3 regions of the Streptomyces sp. NRRL S-378 genome follow, and region 1 is predicted to be linked to each of the others. Evidence: riboswitches for the same ligand, from Rfam matches in the RefSeq annotation. Region 1 holds a riboswitch; each other region holds the start of a gene.
What was found. Region 1 has a riboswitch for thiamine pyrophosphate ahead of IH80_RS0107045 (thiamine ABC transporter substrate-binding protein). Riboswitches for the same ligand answer to the same signal wherever they lie in the genome.
Positions count from the first base shown of each region.

Region 1 (5,389 bases):
GGCCGGTCCGCCCAGGATCAGTACGACGCCGAAGGAGCTGAAGGTGAAGAGGAACACCATGAGGGAGGCCGCGGCGACGGCCGGGGCCAGCGCGGGCAGCGTCACCCGCCGCCAGGCGGCGAACCGGCCGGCGCCCAGCACCCGCGCGGCCTCCTCCTGGCGCGGGTCGAGCTGGGCCCACAGCCCGCCGACCGTGCGGACGATGACGGCGTAGTTGAAGAAGACGTGGGCCAGCAGGATCGCCCAGACGGTGGTGTCCAGCCGGACGCCCGCCGCTTCGTCCAGCAGTCCGCCGCGCCCGAGCAGGGCGAGGAAGGCTGTGCCCACGACGACGGTCGGGAGCACGAAGGGCACGGTCACGACCGCCCGCAGCAGCTGCTTGCCGGGGAACTCGAAGCGCGCGAAGACGTAGGCGCCGGGGAGCGCGATCAGCAGCGTGAGCACGGTGGAGGCGAGCGCCTGCCAGGTGGTGAACCACAGCACGTCGGCGATGTCCGGCCGGGCCAGGACCTCGCCGAACCGGCCGAACTGCCAGCCGGTGTCGGTCTTGAGGCCGCGGCCGACGATCGCGGTGACGGGGTAGGCGAAGAACAGCCCGAAGAAGGCGAGGGGGACCGCCATCAGGGCGAGGCGGACGGCGGTGGCGCGGCCGCTCTCGCCCTGTCCGGGTGTCCTCCCCGGTCCGGGGGCCGGGGCGGCGTCGTGCGACGCCGCGCCCGGTTCCTTCGTACCGCTTACTTCACGACGAGCGCGGTCCATGCCTTGACCCACTGCTCACGGTTCTTGGCGATGGTCTCCGGAGCCACGTTCTCCGGCTTGTCGACCACCACACCGTGCTGGGTGAACAGCTCCGGCAGCGCGGCGTCCTTGGTCACGGGGTTCACGAACATCTGGAGCGGCATGTCCTCCTGGAACTTCTTGCTGATCAGGAAGTCCACGAGGGCCTTGCCGCCCTCCTCGTTCTTCGCGCCCTTCAGCAGGCCCGCGAACTCGACCTGGCGGAAGCAGGTGCCGGTGGAGACGCCCGTGGGGGCCTCGGCCGGCTGCGGCTCGCCGTAGAGGACCTCGACCGGCGGGCTGGAGGCGTAGGAGACGACCAGCGGGCGGTCGCCCTTGGCCTTCTTGCCGCCGGCGGAGCCGGAGAAGCGCTCGTTGTAGGCCTGCTCCCAGCCGTCGACGACCTCGACGCCGTTGGCCTTCAGCTTGCTCCAGTAGTCCTTCCAGCCCTCCTCGCCGTACTTGCCGACGGAGGCGAGCATGAAACCGAGGCCGGGAGAGGAGGTCGCGGCGTTCTCGACCACCAGCAGGTTCTTGTATTCCGGCTTGACCAGGTCGTCCAGTGTCTGCGGCGGGGCGATCTTCTTGTCGGCGAAGTAGGCCTTGTCGTAGTTGACGCAGATGTCGCCGGAGTCGACCGGGGTGACGCGGTGCTCCTTGTCGAGCACGTATTCGGGCTTCACGCCGCCCAGGCCCTTGGCCTCGTAGGGGGTGAAGATGCCGTTGTCGAGGGCGCGCGAGAGCAGGGTGTTGTCCACGCCGAAGAAGACGTCGCCGCGGGGGGAGCCCTTGGTGAGGATCTCCTGGTTCAGGGCTGCGCCCGCGTCGCCGGACTTCAGCACCTTGACGGTGTAGCCGCTCTGCTGCTCGAACTCCTTGAGGACCGCTTCGGTCACGTTGAAGGAGTCGTGGGAGACGAGCGTGACGGTCTTGGACTTCGGGGCGTCGCTCGCGCCGGCGGGCTTGTCCTTGGTGTCGCCGCCGCCGCAGGCGCTGAGCGTGGTGACGCCCAGCGCGGCCGCGAGCGCGGCGCCCGCGATCTTCTTGGTGGTGCTCACTGGTGAATTCCTCCTGGGATGACCAGGAGAAGACGCGGCCCTGCCCGGCGCTCTGTGCGAGCGGACGCCGGGCAGGGCGCAACAGCTTGAGTGGTGACCGAACTTCCTACCCCGAATGACCGGGGCGAGGTTCAGAGGGTCTGCGGATGACGGATACCGCACTCTCAGCGCTGTGGCGCTCCCCTGTCGGAATATGCAATTGGTTCGGCCACAGGGTACCCCGTGGCCGAATGGGGCCGGCCGAAAGCGGAAGCTAGCGCTCCGAGGCCGCCAGCTGGCCGCACGCGCCGTCGATCTCCTGGCCGCGGGTGTCACGCACGGTCACGGGCACACCGTGGCGGGCGATCGCCTCGACGAAGGCCTTCTCGTCCTCGGGCCGCGAGGCGGTCCACTTCGAACCGGGCGTCGGGTTCAGCGGGATCAGGTTGACGTGTACGCGCTTGCCCTTGAGCAGCCGGCCCAGGAGGTCGCCCCGCCAGGCCTGGTCGTTGATGTCGCGGATCAGGGCGTACTCGATCGAGATCCGCCGGCCGGACTTCTCGGCGTACTCCCAGGCGGCGTCGAGGACCTCGCGGACCTTCCAGCGGGTGTTCACCGGGACCAGGGTGTCGCGCAGCTCGTCGTCCGGCGCGTGCAGCGAGACGGCGAGACGGCACTTGAAGCCCTCGTCGGCGAACCGCAGCATGGCCGGGACCAGGCCGACGGTGGAGACGGTGATGCCGCGCTGGGACAGGCCCAGGCCGTCGGGCTCCGGGTCGGTGAGGCGGCGGATGGCGCCGACGACGCGGTTGTAGTTGGCGAGCGGTTCGCCCATGCCCATGAAGACGATGTTCGACAGCCGTGCCGGGCCGCCGGGGACCTCGCCGTCGCGCAGCGCGCGCATGCCGTCGACGATCTGGTGCACGATCTCGGCGGTGGAGAGGTTGCGGTCGAGGCCGGCCTGGCCGGTGGCGCAGAACGGGCAGTTCATGCCGCAGCCGGCCTGCGAGGAGATGCACATGGTGACCCGGTCGGGGTAGCGCATCAGCACGGATTCGACGAGCGTTCCGTCGTGCAGCTTCCACAGGGTCTTGCGGGTGGTGTCGTCGTCGCAGCTGATGTGCCGGATGACGTTCATCAGGTCCGGCAGGAGCTCCTGCTGGAGCTTGGTCCGGGAGCCCGCCGGGATGTCGGTCCACTCGGCCGGGTCGTGCGCGTAGCGGGCGAAGTAGTGCTGGGAGAGCTGCTTGGCCCGGAAGGGCTTCTCACCGATCGCGGCGACCGCTTCGCGGCGCTCGGCCGGGGTCATGTCCGCGAGGTGACGGGGCGGCTTCTTGGCCCCGCGGGGAGCGACGAAGGTGAGCTCACCCGGAGCGGGACGGGGGGCCATGCGGTACTCCTCAGTACGACGAGGTGGGGGTCACCCCGCGCGTGCAGGGCCGGTCCGCGGCTCGGCCGCTGGACGGAAAGGGCGCACCGCGTACACGCGGCGCGCCCTCCAGGATAACCCGACCGGGAACGGTCAGCCGGTGCCGACGAAGGCAGCCAGCAGCAGCCACACCACCGGAGCGGTGGGCAGCAGCGAGTCCAGCCGGTCCATGATGCCGCCGTGGCCCGGCAGCAGGGTGCCCATGTCCTTGATGCCGAGGTCCCGTTTGATCATCGACTCGCCCAGGTCGCCCAGGGTGGCGCTGACCGCGACCGCGAGGCCCAGCAGCAGGCCCTGCCACCAGGCGCCGCCGTCGATCAGGAACTCCATGCAGAGCGCGCCGGCGACCATGGCGAAGGCCACCGCGCCGAAGAGGCCCTCGCGGGTCTTGCCGGGGCTGATGCGGGGCGCGAGCTTGGTCTTCCCGAAGCGCCAGCCCACCGCATAGGCCCCGGTGTCGCTGACCACGGTCAGGAGCAGGAAGGTGATCACGCGCTGCGGCCCGTCGTCGGGGGTGAGCAGCATCGCGACGAAGGTGGCCAGGAAAGGCACGTAGAACGCCGCGAAGGCACCCGCCGTGACGTCCTTGAGGTAGTCCTCGGGGGGCTCGGTCATCCGCCACACCAGGACGGCCAGCACGGTCAGCGCCATGGCCACCCATGCACCCTCGGCCCCCCGGACGTAACCGGCGATGACCATGGCCGCGCCACCGACCGCGAGCGGGACCAGAGGGGCCTTGATGCCCTTCTTCTCCTGCAGCCGGGAGGTGAGCTCCCACAGACCGACGACGACGGCCACGACGATGACGCCGACGAAGACCGCCTTGACGATCAGGAGCGATGCGAAGATCACCGCGCCGAGACCGACGCCGACCCCTATCGCGGCACGCAGGTCCCGCCCCGCCCGCTTCTTCTGCGGCGGGGGGGAGGAGTCCTGCGGGTGCTCGGCATGCGGAGGCGGGGGGCTGGGCATGGGCTCCTGCGGCGGCGTATCGGCGCGGAACGGGGAGCCGCCGTCCGAGGCGGCCCCCCGATCGCGTGCTTCCCGGTCGTCGAAGTCACGGCCGGCGGCATCGGGCACGATGGGCATGGGCCGAGTGTGCGGGCCCACCTGCGCATCGTATGCGGGACCCGCCGGAACCGGCTCCGGCTGCCAGGAAGAGTCGTTCATCAGACTTCGAGGAGCTCGGCTTCCTTGTGCTTGAGGAGCTCGTCCACCTGCGCGACGTACTTCGCGGTGGTGTCGTCGAGCTCCTTCTCCGCGCGACGGACCTCGTCCTCGCCCGCCTCCTTGTCCTTGACGAGCTTGTCGAGGGCGTCCTTGGCCTTGCGGCGGACGGAGCGGATGGAGACCTTGGAGTCCTCGGCCTTGTTCTTGGCGACCTTGATGTACTCCTTGCGGCGCTCCCCGGTCAGCTCGGGGAAGGTCACGCGGATGATGCGGCCGTCGTTGCTCGGGTTGACACCGAGGTCGGAGTCGCGGATGGCCTGCTCGATGTTGCGCAGCGCGGACGCGTCGAACGGCGTCACGATGGCCATGCGCGGCTCGGGGACCGCGAAGGAAGCGAGCTGGTTGATGGGCGTGATGGCGCCGTAGTAGTCGGCGACGATCTTGTTGAACATCGCCGGGTGCGCACGGCCGGTGCGGATCGCGGCGAAGTCCTCCTTCGCGACGACGACGGCCTTCTCCATCTTCTCCTCGGCCTCGAGGAGGATTTCTTCGATCACCACGTGCTCCTGCATGTCTTGAATGGATGGTTCAGGCGGGCGGGTGGGCCGGTCGGGGCCGCCCGGTCCGGCAGCGGACTGCTCAGGACCGGGTTTCCTCGTCGCTGACCAGCGTGCCGATCTTCTCACCCTTGACGGCGCGGGCGATATTGCCCTCGGCGAGCAGCTCGAAGACGAGGATCGGCAGCTTGTTGTCACGGCAGAGGGTGATCGCCGTGGCGTCGGCGACCTTGAGGTCGCGCGAGAGCACCTCGCCGTACTCCAGCGCGTCGAACTTCACCGCGTCCGGGTTCTTCTTCGGGTCGGAGTCGTAGACCCCGTCGACACCGTTCTTGCCCATGAGGAGGGCTTCGGCGTCGATCTCCAGGGCGCGCTGGGCGGCCGTGGTGTCGGTGGAGAAGTAGGGCATGCCCATGCCG
Region 1 covers NZ_JOBX01000007.1:99,692-105,080, reverse strand. The annotation lists gene IH80_RS0107050 (ABC transporter permease) at 1-621, opposite strand, end outside; gene IH80_RS0107045 (thiamine ABC transporter substrate-binding protein) at 735-1,835, opposite strand; TPP riboswitch at 1,921-2,030, opposite strand; gene rlmN (23S rRNA (adenine(2503)-C(2))-methyltransferase RlmN) at 2,089-3,204, opposite strand; gene IH80_RS0107035 (phosphatidate cytidylyltransferase) at 3,337-4,413, opposite strand; gene frr (ribosome recycling factor) at 4,413-4,970, opposite strand; gene pyrH (UMP kinase) at 5,053-5,389, opposite strand, start outside.

Region 2 (5,389 bases), on a different contig from region 1:
CCCTCCGATCGTTTTCCGGTGCGTGCCGGTCCCTCAAGGGCGCTCGTTCCTCGCGTCGCTGCGCGATGGCCTTCGGCCACCCTTGACCGCCCGTCCCGCCCCGGAACTACGAGGACCGCCGGAAACCCCGGCCCGCGTCCTCAGAACGCCGGGCGTTCCGGGTCCAGGGCGGCCCGGCCCTCCGCGGGGGAGGAGGCCTCGGCGAAGCGGCGCTGGGGGATGCGGCCCGCCCGGAAGGCCAGGCGGCCCGCCGAGACGGCGTCCCGCATGGCGGACGCCATCAGGACCGGCTCCTGCGCCCGGGTCACGGCCGAGGCCAGCATCACCGCCGCGCAGCCCAGTTCCATCGCCAGTGCGGCGTCCGAGGCGGTGCCCGCTCCCGCGTCCAGGATCACCGGGACCCCCGCCCGCTCCGTGATGAGCTCGAAGTTGTGCGGGTTGCGGATGCCCATCCCGGATCCGATGGGGGAGCCGAGCGGCATGATCGCCGCACAGCCCACGTCCTCCAGCTTGCGCGCGAGCACGGGGTCGTCGTTGGTGTACGGGAGGACGGTGAAGCCCTCGTCCACCAGGACCTCGGCGGCGTCCAGCAGTTCGACGCCGTCGGGCAGGAGGGTCCGCTCGTCCGCGACCACCTCCAGCTTGATCCAGTCGGTGCCGAGGGCCTCCCGTGCGAGCCGGGCCGTGAGGACGGCCTCGCCCGCGGTGAAGCAGCCCGCGGTGTTCGGCAGGACCGAGATGCCGAGCCCGGTCAGGACGGAGAGGACGGAGCCCTGCACCGTCGGGTCCAGGCGCCGCATGGCCACGGTGGTGAGTTCGGTGCCGGACGCGACCAGGGCGCGTTCCAGCACGTCCAGGCTCGGGGCGCCCCCCGTGCCCATGATCAGGCGGGAGGAGAAGGTCCGGTCGCCCAGGGTGAAGAGGTCGTCGGCCATGCCGGTCAGCCTCCCTGGACCGCGGTGAGGATCTCCACGCGGTCGCCGTCGCCCACGGGGGTGGCCGGCCACTGGCCGCGCGGGACCACGGTCTCGTTGAGCGCGGCGGCCACCCCGGAGGTGGCCGCGGTCAGGGTGGCCACGACGCTGTCGAGCGTGGCGCCGGCCGCGACCTCGCGCGGCTCGCCGTTGACGGAGATGGTCATGCGTACGACTCCTGACGTGCGGCGGAGAAGCGGCGGGGGGCGAAGGGGCGTGCGATCTCGGGCAGTTCGCCGGTGACCAGCAGCTCCGCCATCACCTCGCCGGTGAGCGGGGTCAGCAGCACCCCGTTGCGGTAGTGCCCGGTGGCCAGGTGCAGGCCGGGCAGGTCGGTCGGGCCCAGCAGGGGGGCGTTGTCGGGCGAGCCGGGGCGCAGTCCCGCCCGCGTCTCGGTGAGCGGGAGTTCGGTGATGCCGGGTACCAGTTCGTGGGCGTCGCGCAGGAGTTCGTAGACCCCGCCCGCGGTGACGGTGGTGTCCCAGCCGAGTTCCTCGCTGGTGGCGCCGATGACGAGTTCGCCGTTCTCGCGGGGCACGAGGTAGACGTGGCTGCCGCGGACGACCGCCCGTACGGTGCGCGAGAGGAACGGCGCGTAGGCGGGGGGCACGGCGAGCCGCAGCACCTGCCCCTTGACCGGCCGCACGGGCGGCAGCACCTCGGCGGGTACGCCCGCCAGCCTGCCGCTGAGCGAACCCGCGGCCAGGACCACCTGGTCGGCGTGCAGCTCCGTGCCGTCGTCGAGGAGGGCGCCGGTCGCCCGGTCCGCGGCGGTGAGCAGCTGTTCGGCGGCCGCCCGGTGGACGGTCACCCCGGCGCCCTCGCAGGCGGACAGCAACGCGGCGGCGAGGCGGCGCGGGTCCACCTGGTGGTCGCCGTCGACGCGCAGTCCGCCGCGGACGCCCGGGGCGAGCATGGGTTCCAGGCGGCGGCACTCGCGGCCGGTGAGCCATTCGGACTCCAGGCCGCAGCGGCGTTGGAGGGCGTGCAGTTCGCGCAGGTGGAGGCGGTCGTCTGCATCGAGTGCGACGGCAAGGGTGCCGCAGGCGCGGTAGCCGATGTCCATGCCGCCGCTCGTGTCGGTGAGCTCGGCCGCGAACTGCGGATAGCGTTCGGCGGAGGCGAGGCCGAGGCCGAGGAGGGCTTCCTCGCCGTAGTGCAGTTCGGTGACCGGGGCGAGCATGCCGGCTGCTACCTGGGCGGCGCCGCCGCCGGGTGCCGGGTCGGCGAGTACGGTGCTCAGTCCGCGGGCCGCGGCCCGCCAGGCGGTGACCAGGCCGATGATGCCGCCCCCGATGACGAGGACGTCGGATCCCTTTCGAGACGAGTGCATGGGCGTCCAGCCCCTCCCTTCGCCGGCATGACCCGGATCAGGTTCGTACGGTCGGAGGCCGGCCAGCCTCCCTCTCAGCCCGGTGCGCCGGACTCCCGCGATAGGTACGGTTGCCAGACTATCCCGGCCGTGGACGGCGGGTAAGGCGGCACCTGTTCCTGACGGAGCGTCAGATGATTAGGGTGGCCGGGTGAGCGAGCAGACGGAACACAATCAGCGCGGCGTCGTGATCGTCGGCGCCGGAATGGCCGGGGTGCAGACCGCGGTCGCCCTGCGCGAGCAGGGCTTCACCGGCCCCGTGACCCTGCTGGGAGCCGAACCCCACCAGCCCTACGACCGCCCCCCGCTGTCCAAGGCGGTCCTGCTCGGCAAGGCCGAGGACTCCGCCTTCGACGTGGACTTCGAAGGCCTGGACATCGAACTCCGCCTCGGTACCGAGGTCAGCGGACTGCGGGCCGCCGACCACGAGCTGGACACCGAGGCGGGACCGGTCCCGTACGGGGTCCTCGTCCTGGCGACCGGCGCGCAGCCGCTGACCCTCCCCGGCGCCGAGGGCGTACCGGGCGTCCACCTGCTGCGCACGCTGGACGACGCGGCGCGGCTGCGGCCGGTCCTGACGGCCGCCTCCCGGGTCGTGGTCGTCGGCGCGGGCTGGATCGGCGCCGAGTTCGCCACCGCCGCCCGGGAGGCCGGCTGCGCGGTGACCGTCGTGGAGGCGGCCGACCGGGTGCTGGCGGGCGCCCTGCCCGCCGAGGTCGCGGAGCCCATGGCGCGCTGGTACGGGCAGGCCGGCGCCGAACTGATCACCGGCGCGAGGGTGGCCGCCGTGGAGGAGGGCAGGGTCCTCCTGGCCGACGGCAGGACCCTGCCCGCCGACGCGGTGGTCGTGGGGATCGGCGCGCGCCCCGCCACGCAATGGCTGGCCGGATCCGGCGTGGAACGCGGAGCGGACGGCTCGGTCACCGCGGACGCCCACCTGCTGACCTCCCTGCCGGGGGTCTACGCGGTCGGCGACTGCGCCTCCTTCCCGTCCGGGCGGTACGGGGCGCGGCTGCTGGTCCACCACTGGGACAACGCCCTCCAAGGCCCGCGGGCCGTCGCGGCGAACATCCTGGCCGGGGAACCCACCGCGGTCTACGACCCGGTGCCGTACTTCTGGTCCGAGCAGTTCGGGCGCTTCGTGCAGTACGCCGGCCACCACGGCGGGGCCGACACCCTCGTCCGGCGCGGCGACCCGGACCAGGAGACCTGGTCGGTGTGCTGGCTGCGGGACGGCGCCCTGGCCGCGGTCCTCGCGGTCGGCCGCCCCCGCGACCTGGCGCAGGGCCGCAAGCTGATCGAGACCGGCGTCCCGGTGGACCCGGCCAGGGTCGCCGACCCGGGCACCCCGCTGAAATCGGCCACCGCGTAGCCGCCCGGCCCGCCCGGCCCGGCCGGCCCGGGCGGCGTGCCACGGACGGGCCGCCCGGCTACCGGCTGTCGGTGGGAGGTGGCAGGCTTGGTCCGTGACCGAGATTGACGCAAAGATCGATTCCCTCGTCCCCGACTGGCTGTACCTCCCCGACATCGCGGAGATGCTGAACGTCGAGGTGACGCGGGTCCGCCAGATGGTCAAGGAAGGGCAGCTCATCGCCGTCCGCCGTGGCGAGAACCGGGCCCTGCAGGTTCCGGCGCCGTTCATCGACGGCGACAAGGTGGTCAAGGGCCTCGTCGGCCTCCTGACCGTCCTGCGCGACGACGGCTTCTCCGACGAGGAGATGCTGGAGTGGCTCTTCACCCCCGACCCGACCCTGCCGGGCACCCCCGCCCAGGCGCTGAGCGAGAATCGCGGCACGGAGGTGAAGCGCCGCGCTCAGGCGCTCGCCCTCTGACCTGATCCGCAGTAGCTCCACCGCGGTGTACGGGCCCCCGCGCCCGTACACCGCCTCCATCACGGGGGGTACACCCATGCAGCTGTCCGACGCCCGGCTCTACCTGTGCACGGACGCCCGCAAGCGCCAGGGTGACCTCCCCGAGTTCCTCGACGCCGTCCTGGCCGGGGGCGTGGACATCGTCCAGCTCCGCGACAAGGGCATGGAGGCGGCCGAGGAACTGGAACACCTCCAGGTGTTCGCCGAGGCCGCGCGCCGCCACGGCAGGCTCCTCGCCGTGAACGACCGCGCCGACGTCGCCCACGCCATCGGCTCCGACGTCCTGCACCTGGGACAGGGCGACATCCCGGTTCCCGCGGCCCGCGCCATCCTCGGCGGGCAGGTGCTCATCGGCCGCTCCTGCCACGCGGAGGACGAGGTCGCCGCGGCCGCCGCCGAACCGGGCGTGGACTACTTCTGCACCGGGCCCTGCTGGCCCACCCCCACCAAGCCCGGCCGCCACGCCCCCGGCCTGGACCTGGTCCGCTACGCGGCCTCCCTGGAACAGGACCGGCCCTGGTTCGCCATCGGCGGCATCGACGCCGGGAACCTGGACGAGGTGCTCGACGCCGGCGCCACCCGCGTCGTGGTCGTCCGCGCGATCACCGAGGCCTCCGACCCCGGTGCGGCCGCCGCGGACCTCGCCAAGCGGGTCCGGGCCCGCCTCGGCTGAGTGCCGGCCCCGCCCCCGGCCCCCGCGCTCCACCCCCGGCCCCGTCCGACCGGACGCCCGTGGCATTCCGCGCCGTCGAAGCCCGTACAGGCCCTTCCCGGCCAGAGGTGAGGCCGCAGGTGTCCAAAAACGTGTCCAAAAGGCGGACGCCGCTTCGGGGAGTGCCGGGCCGCGTCTAACCTGCCCACATGGCCTCTGGTACCGCTTCCACCTGGTCGGACCGCGCACACACGGTCCGTGACCTCCTCGCGTCCGGGCGCTCGTACTCCTTCGAGTTCTGGGCCCCCAAGACCGAGAAGGGCGAACGCAACCTCTGGAACGCCCTGCGCCGGGTCGAGGCGGTATCCCCGAGCTTCGTCTCCGTGACCTACGGAGCCGGCGGCTCCACCCGCGGCGGCACCGTCAAGGCCACCCAGGAGATCGCCGCGGACACCACGCTGACCCCGGTCGCGCACCTCACCGCCGTGGACCACTCCATCGCCGAGCTGCGCCACGTCAT
Region 2 covers NZ_JOBX01000047.1:17,488-22,876, reverse strand. The annotation lists gene IH80_RS0127535 (thiazole synthase) at 141-935, opposite strand; gene thiS (sulfur carrier protein ThiS) at 941-1,141, opposite strand; gene thiO (glycine oxidase ThiO) at 1,138-2,307, opposite strand; TPP riboswitch at 2,305-2,416, opposite strand; gene IH80_RS0127520 (NAD(P)/FAD-dependent oxidoreductase) at 2,498-3,718, shown strand; gene IH80_RS0127515 (Rv2175c family DNA-binding protein) at 3,813-4,178, shown strand; gene thiE (thiamine phosphate synthase) at 4,255-4,890, shown strand; gene metF (methylenetetrahydrofolate reductase [NAD(P)H]) at 5,079-5,389, shown strand, end outside.
Region 2: it holds a riboswitch for thiamine pyrophosphate, as region 1 does, so the genes downstream of both, thiO (glycine oxidase ThiO) here and IH80_RS0107045 (thiamine ABC transporter substrate-binding protein) in region 1, are expected to answer to the same signal.

Region 3 (5,389 bases), on a different contig from region 1:
CTGGTACGAATGGCGCGCGCTCGACGAGCTCGCCGTGTCCGCCTACTGGGTCGGGGCGTACGAGGAGTCGCTGCAGTGCTGCGAGCGGCTCCTGCGGGAGGGCAGGCTGCCGGAGAGCCAGCGTGAACGGGTCGTTGAGAACCGCGCGTTCGCCCTGGGCAAGCTGGGACCGGAGTACCAGGTGGTGGCCTGAGGGCCACTGTTCCGGCACGGCCGAGGGGCCGGACGCGTCCATGGCGGGGGATGCGTCCGGCCCCTCGGCCCTGTCCCTACCGTCCGGTGCGGTTCGGGAAGCCCTTGCCGCGGAGGGCCACGACCGGACCGGGGGTCAGTTCGGTCCACCCCTCGTCCCAGACGAAGGTGGTGCCGTTGGTGTCACCGTGTGTCTGGTAGACCCGGTTGTCCGTGGTCAGGACCCTGATGTAGGTGTTCGTTCCCTGGTTGACGAGGGCGATTCCGCAGGCCGTGGCGGCGGGAAAGCCGGGGTTGTCGCCGTCCGAGACGTTCTGCCAGACGGGCACGCCTCCGGCCGTGGCCGCGCGGCCGGCGTAGGCGGCGCCGTTCACGAGGACGACACCGAACGACTCGCTGTTCGAGGTTGCGACGGAATCGATGTCCCGGCAGCGAAGAGTGGCACCCGTGGCCCCGGTCGCACCGACCCCGCCCGTGGCCCCCGTCGCACCGGTGGAACCGGTGGCCCCGGTCGGTCCAGTGGGGCCCGTAGCACCGGCAGCCCCATCAGCACCGGTAGCACCCGTAGGACCGACCGCACCATCTGCACCCGTGGCGCCCGTAGCACCGGTCGCGCCATCTGCACCCGTGGCCCCGGTAGCACCGTCGGCACCAGCCATACCCGTCGCACCAGTGGCACCAGTGGCACCTGTAGCCCCGGTGGCACCATCCGCACCCGTAGCCCCAGTCGCACCGTCGGCACCCGTGGCGCCCGTCGGGCCGGTCGGGCCCGTCGCGCCGTCCGCGCCATCGGCACCGTCCGCGCCGTCCGCCCCCGTGGCTCCGGTCGGTCCTGTCGGTCCGGGCCTGCCCGGCTCGCACCGGTCGCCGCCGCGGGGGCCGGCCAGGAGGAGGTCCAACGCCGTCCGGCCGTCGTCCGGGGCGGAGTCCGGGCCCCGGTCCGGCTCGAGGTCCGCCCACGGGTCCGGCTCCCGGTCCCGGTGGTGGTGCCCGTCCGGTTCGCAGCCGTCCCCGCCCGCGCGGCTCGCCGCGTCGACCCGCTCGGCCGCCCGGACGCCCTGCGCCACGGCGATGGAAGGGCCGGCCACTCCCATCATCACCAGGGCGAGCGACGCCAGCGTGCCGGCCTTGCGCCACGTACTCCTCGGCAGGGGGCCAAGGGGCGACCTGGTCCTGTTCTCGGGGCGCATACCACTCCTTCTCGAAACCGGTCGAACGATGGTGGCGGGCCTCTCCGGCCACATCGGTAGCGTGTGAACCGCCGCCATGAGCAGGCGGGACACCTCGCAGAAAAGTCCACTTATCGGACTATTGATGCGACACCAATGGCCTCCCCTGCCGGACCACGGCCCGGCCCCCTCCGTCCGACGGCACGAAAACGGGCGGACCCGCGACTCCCCCCATGGGTCGCGGGTCCGCCCGTCCGCAGTCGGGTCCTGCCGGCCGGCCTCAGTCGGCCAGCGGCAGGTAGACGCGGTTGCCCGAGGCCGCGAACTCGGCGGACTTCTCCGCCATGCCGGCCTCGATCTCATCGGCCTTCAGGTCCCCGCCGTGTTCACGGCGGATGTCCTGCGAGATCTTCATCGAGCAGAACTTCGGACCGCACATGGAGCAGAAGTGCGCGGTCTTGGCCGGCTCGGCGGGCAGGGTCTCGTCGTGGAACTCACGGGCCGTGTCCGGGTCCAGCGCCAGGTTGAACTGGTCCTCCCAGCGGAACTCGAACCGCGCGTCGGACAGGGCGTCGTCCCACTCCTGGGCGCCCGGGTGCCCCTTGGCGAGGTCCGCGGCGTGCGCCGAGATCTTGTACGTGATGACGCCGGTCTTGACGTCGTCCCGGTTGGGCAGGCCCAGGTGCTCCTTGGGCGTGACGTAGCAGAGCATTGCCGTGCCCCACCAGGCGATCATCGCGGCGCCGATGCCCGACGTGATGTGGTCGTAGGCGGGCGCGACGTCGGTGGTCAGCGGGCCGAGCGTGTAGAACGGCGCCTCCTCGCAGATCTCCTGCTGGAGGTCGATGTTCTCCTTGATCTTGTGCATCGGGACATGGCCCGGACCCTCGATCATCGTCTGCACGTTGTGGCGCTTGGCGATGGTGTTGAGCTCGCCCAACGTCTTCAGCTCGGCGAACTGCGCCGCGTCGTTGGCGTCCGCGATGGAACCGGGGCGCAGGCCGTCGCCCAGCGAGTACGTGACGTCGTACGTCGCCAGGATCTCGCAGAGCTCCTCGAAGTTCGTGTAGAGGAAGTTCTCCTTGTGGTGCGCGAGGCACCACGCGGCCATGATCGAGCCGCCGCGCGAGACGATGCCGGTCTTGCGGCGGGCGGTCAGCGGCACGTACGGCAGCAGCACGCCGGCGTGGACCGTCATGTAGTCGACGCCCTGCTCGGCCTGCTCGATGACCGTGTCCTTGTAGATCTCCCAGGTCAGGTCCTCGGCACGGCCGTCGACCTTCTCCAGCGCCTGGTACAGCGGCACGGTGCCGATCGGGACGGGGGAGTTGCGCAGCACCCACTCGCGGGTGGTGTGGATGTTGCGGCCCGTCGAGAGGTCCATGACCGTGTCCGCGCCCCATCGGGTCGCCCAGGTCATCTTCTCCACCTCCTCCTCGATGGAGGAGGTGACGGCGGAGTTGCCGATGTTGGCGTTGACCTTCACCAGGAACTTCTTGCCGATGATCATCGGCTCGATCTCGGGGTGGTTCACGTTCGCGGGGAGCACCGCGCGGCCTGCGGCGATCTCCTCGCGGACGACCTCGGGGGAGACGTTCTCGCGGATCGCGACGTACTCCATCTCCGGGGTGATCTCGCCGCGGCGGGCGTACGCGAGCTGCGTGACGGCGGCGCCGTCACGGCCCCGGCGGGGCTGGCGGGGACGGCCCGGGAAGACCGCGTCGAGGTTCTTGAGGCCACCGCGCGGTGAGGTGTGCTTGATGCCGTCGTCCTCGGGGCGGACCGGGCGCCCGGCGTACTCCTCGGTGTCGCCGCGGCTGATGATCCAGTTCTCGCGCAGCGGCGCGAGGCCCCGTCGCACATCGGTGTCGATCTGCGGGTCGGTGTACGGACCGGACGTGTCGTAGAGCGTCACGTCCTTGCCGTTGGTGAGGTGGACCTGGCGGACCGGCACCCGGATGTCGGGGCGGGAGCCCGCCACGTAGCCCTTGTGCCAGCCCGGCTTGCGCTCGGTCGAGCCGTCGGCGTCCTGGCTGACGGCAGGCGTGCGTGCGTCCTGAATGGTCATGAGACCTATCTCCCTACGCCGGCATTACCCGGTAACAGGTTCGGCGGTCGACGCAGCCTCCTCCCGTGCGCATCCGTGATGCGCGTACGGTGATCAGCGTCCTCTCAGCCCGGTGCTCCGAGCTCCCGCGTTGTGCAAAGTAGCCCCCACGCTAGCGTCATCCATGGCGTGCTGAACAGTGGGCCCCCTCATCTCTTGCGATGATCTGTTGGTGACGTCATCGCCGCAGCCCCCCACCGAGCCCAATGAGCCCAGTGCCCACTCCGGCCACGCGCACGACGGCCATGGTCACTCGTCCGGCCATTCCCACGGCCATGCGCACAGCCATGGACACGGGCCGGCGGCCCCTGTCTCGAAGCACCTGCGCAAGGTCATCGCGGCCGTGCTGATCCCCTTCGCCGCCGCCGTCCTCGTCGGCCTGGTGGTGCTGTGGCCGGGCGGCACGCCCGGCCACGAGCGGACCGGGGTGGGCTTCGACCGGCAGACCCAGCAGGCCAGGGTCGTCTCGCTGGAAGAGGTCGACTGCAAGTCCGTGAACGCCTCTCAGGCAGCGCCGCCCGGCGGGTCGCCGTCGGGCGGCGCGGCGCGGGCCGCGCAGACCGGGGACTGCAAGAAGGCCACCGTCGAGATCGGCACCGGCCCGGACAAGGGACGCACCTTCGTCGAGATCGTCCAGCCGGGCGCGCCACGGCAGTTGGCGGACGGCCAGGAGGTGGTGGTGGCCTACGCCCCGGACGCGCCCCGCGACCTGCAGTACTCGGTGATCGACGTGAACCGCAAACTCCCGCTGGCGGTGCTGGCCGGCATCTTCGCGCTCGCGGTCGTCCTCGTCGGGCGGATGCGCGGGCTGTTCGCGCTGATCGCACTGGTCGTCAGCTTCGGCGTGCTGACGCTGTTCATCCTGCCCGCCATCCTCCAGGGATCGAACCCCCTGGTGGTCGCGGTGGTCGGGGCGAGCGCGATCATGCTGATCGCGCTCTACATGTGCCACGGCCTGACCGCCCGCACCTCGGTGGCGGTCCTCGGCACGCTCGTGTCGCTGCTGCTGATCGGCCTGCTCGGCTCGGTGTTCATCGACTGGGCGTTCCTCAGCGGCAACACCGACGACAACACCGGGCTGATCCACGGGCTGTACCCGGACATCGACATGAGCGGTCTGCTGCTCGCCGGCATCATCATCGGATCGCTGGGCGTGCTCGACGACGTGACGGTCACCCAGACCTCGGCGGTCTGGGAGCTCCACCAGGCCGACCCGTCGATGGGGCCGCGGGCCCTCTACCGGGCCGCCATCCGGATCGGCCGCGACCACATCGCGTCGGTGGTCAACACCCTGGTGCTGGCCTACGCGGGCGCCGCGCTCCCCCTGCTCCTGCTGTTCTCCATCGCCAACAGCAGCGTGGGATCGGTCGCGAACAGCGAGCTGGTCGCGGTGGAGATCGTGCGCACCCTCGTCGGCTCGATCGGGCTGGTCGCCTCGGTGCCCGTGACGACGGCGCTGGCCGCGCTGGTGGTTTCGGCCGACCGGCCGGAACCCCCGGCCGTCGCACCGGGCTCGGGACCGGTGCGCGGCGGCCGGGGCCGGCGGCGCAAGCGCTGAACGGCTGTTCAGCCGGCGTTCTGCTCGTTGTGCTTCGACTCGGCGAGGATCCGGCCGAGCGCCTCGTCCAGGTGCTCCTCGAAGTCCCCGGTGTTGCGCTCCTGTCCCAGCGGAACGATCCGGTCGGTGCGGTCGAGGAACGCGACGAGCGGTGCCGCGCCGGCCCTGAACAGGGCCCGGTCGCCGCCGACCTGGAGCCGGATGTGGACGTCGGACAGCTCCTCGGGGCTGGTGGGAGCGATGTGCACATCGCCGTCACCGCACGGCTTGTTGATGCCGTCGAGGAGCAGCTCCCGGCCGAACGCCCAGGTCACGGGCGCGTCTCCGGGAAGGTGGAAGGTCAGGCGGACTGCGTAGGGATCA
Region 3 covers NZ_JOBX01000001.1:202,289-207,677, reverse strand. The annotation lists gene IH80_RS0101020 (glycosyltransferase) at 1-193, shown strand, start outside; gene IH80_RS45610 (hypothetical protein) at 270-566, opposite strand; gene thiC (phosphomethylpyrimidine synthase ThiC) at 1,642-3,429, opposite strand; TPP riboswitch at 3,423-3,568, opposite strand; gene IH80_RS0101000 (YibE/F family protein) at 3,608-5,026, shown strand; gene IH80_RS0100995 (SsgA family sporulation/cell division regulator) at 5,035-5,389, opposite strand, start outside.
Region 3: it holds a riboswitch for thiamine pyrophosphate, as region 1 does, so the genes downstream of both, thiC (phosphomethylpyrimidine synthase ThiC) here and IH80_RS0107045 (thiamine ABC transporter substrate-binding protein) in region 1, are expected to answer to the same signal.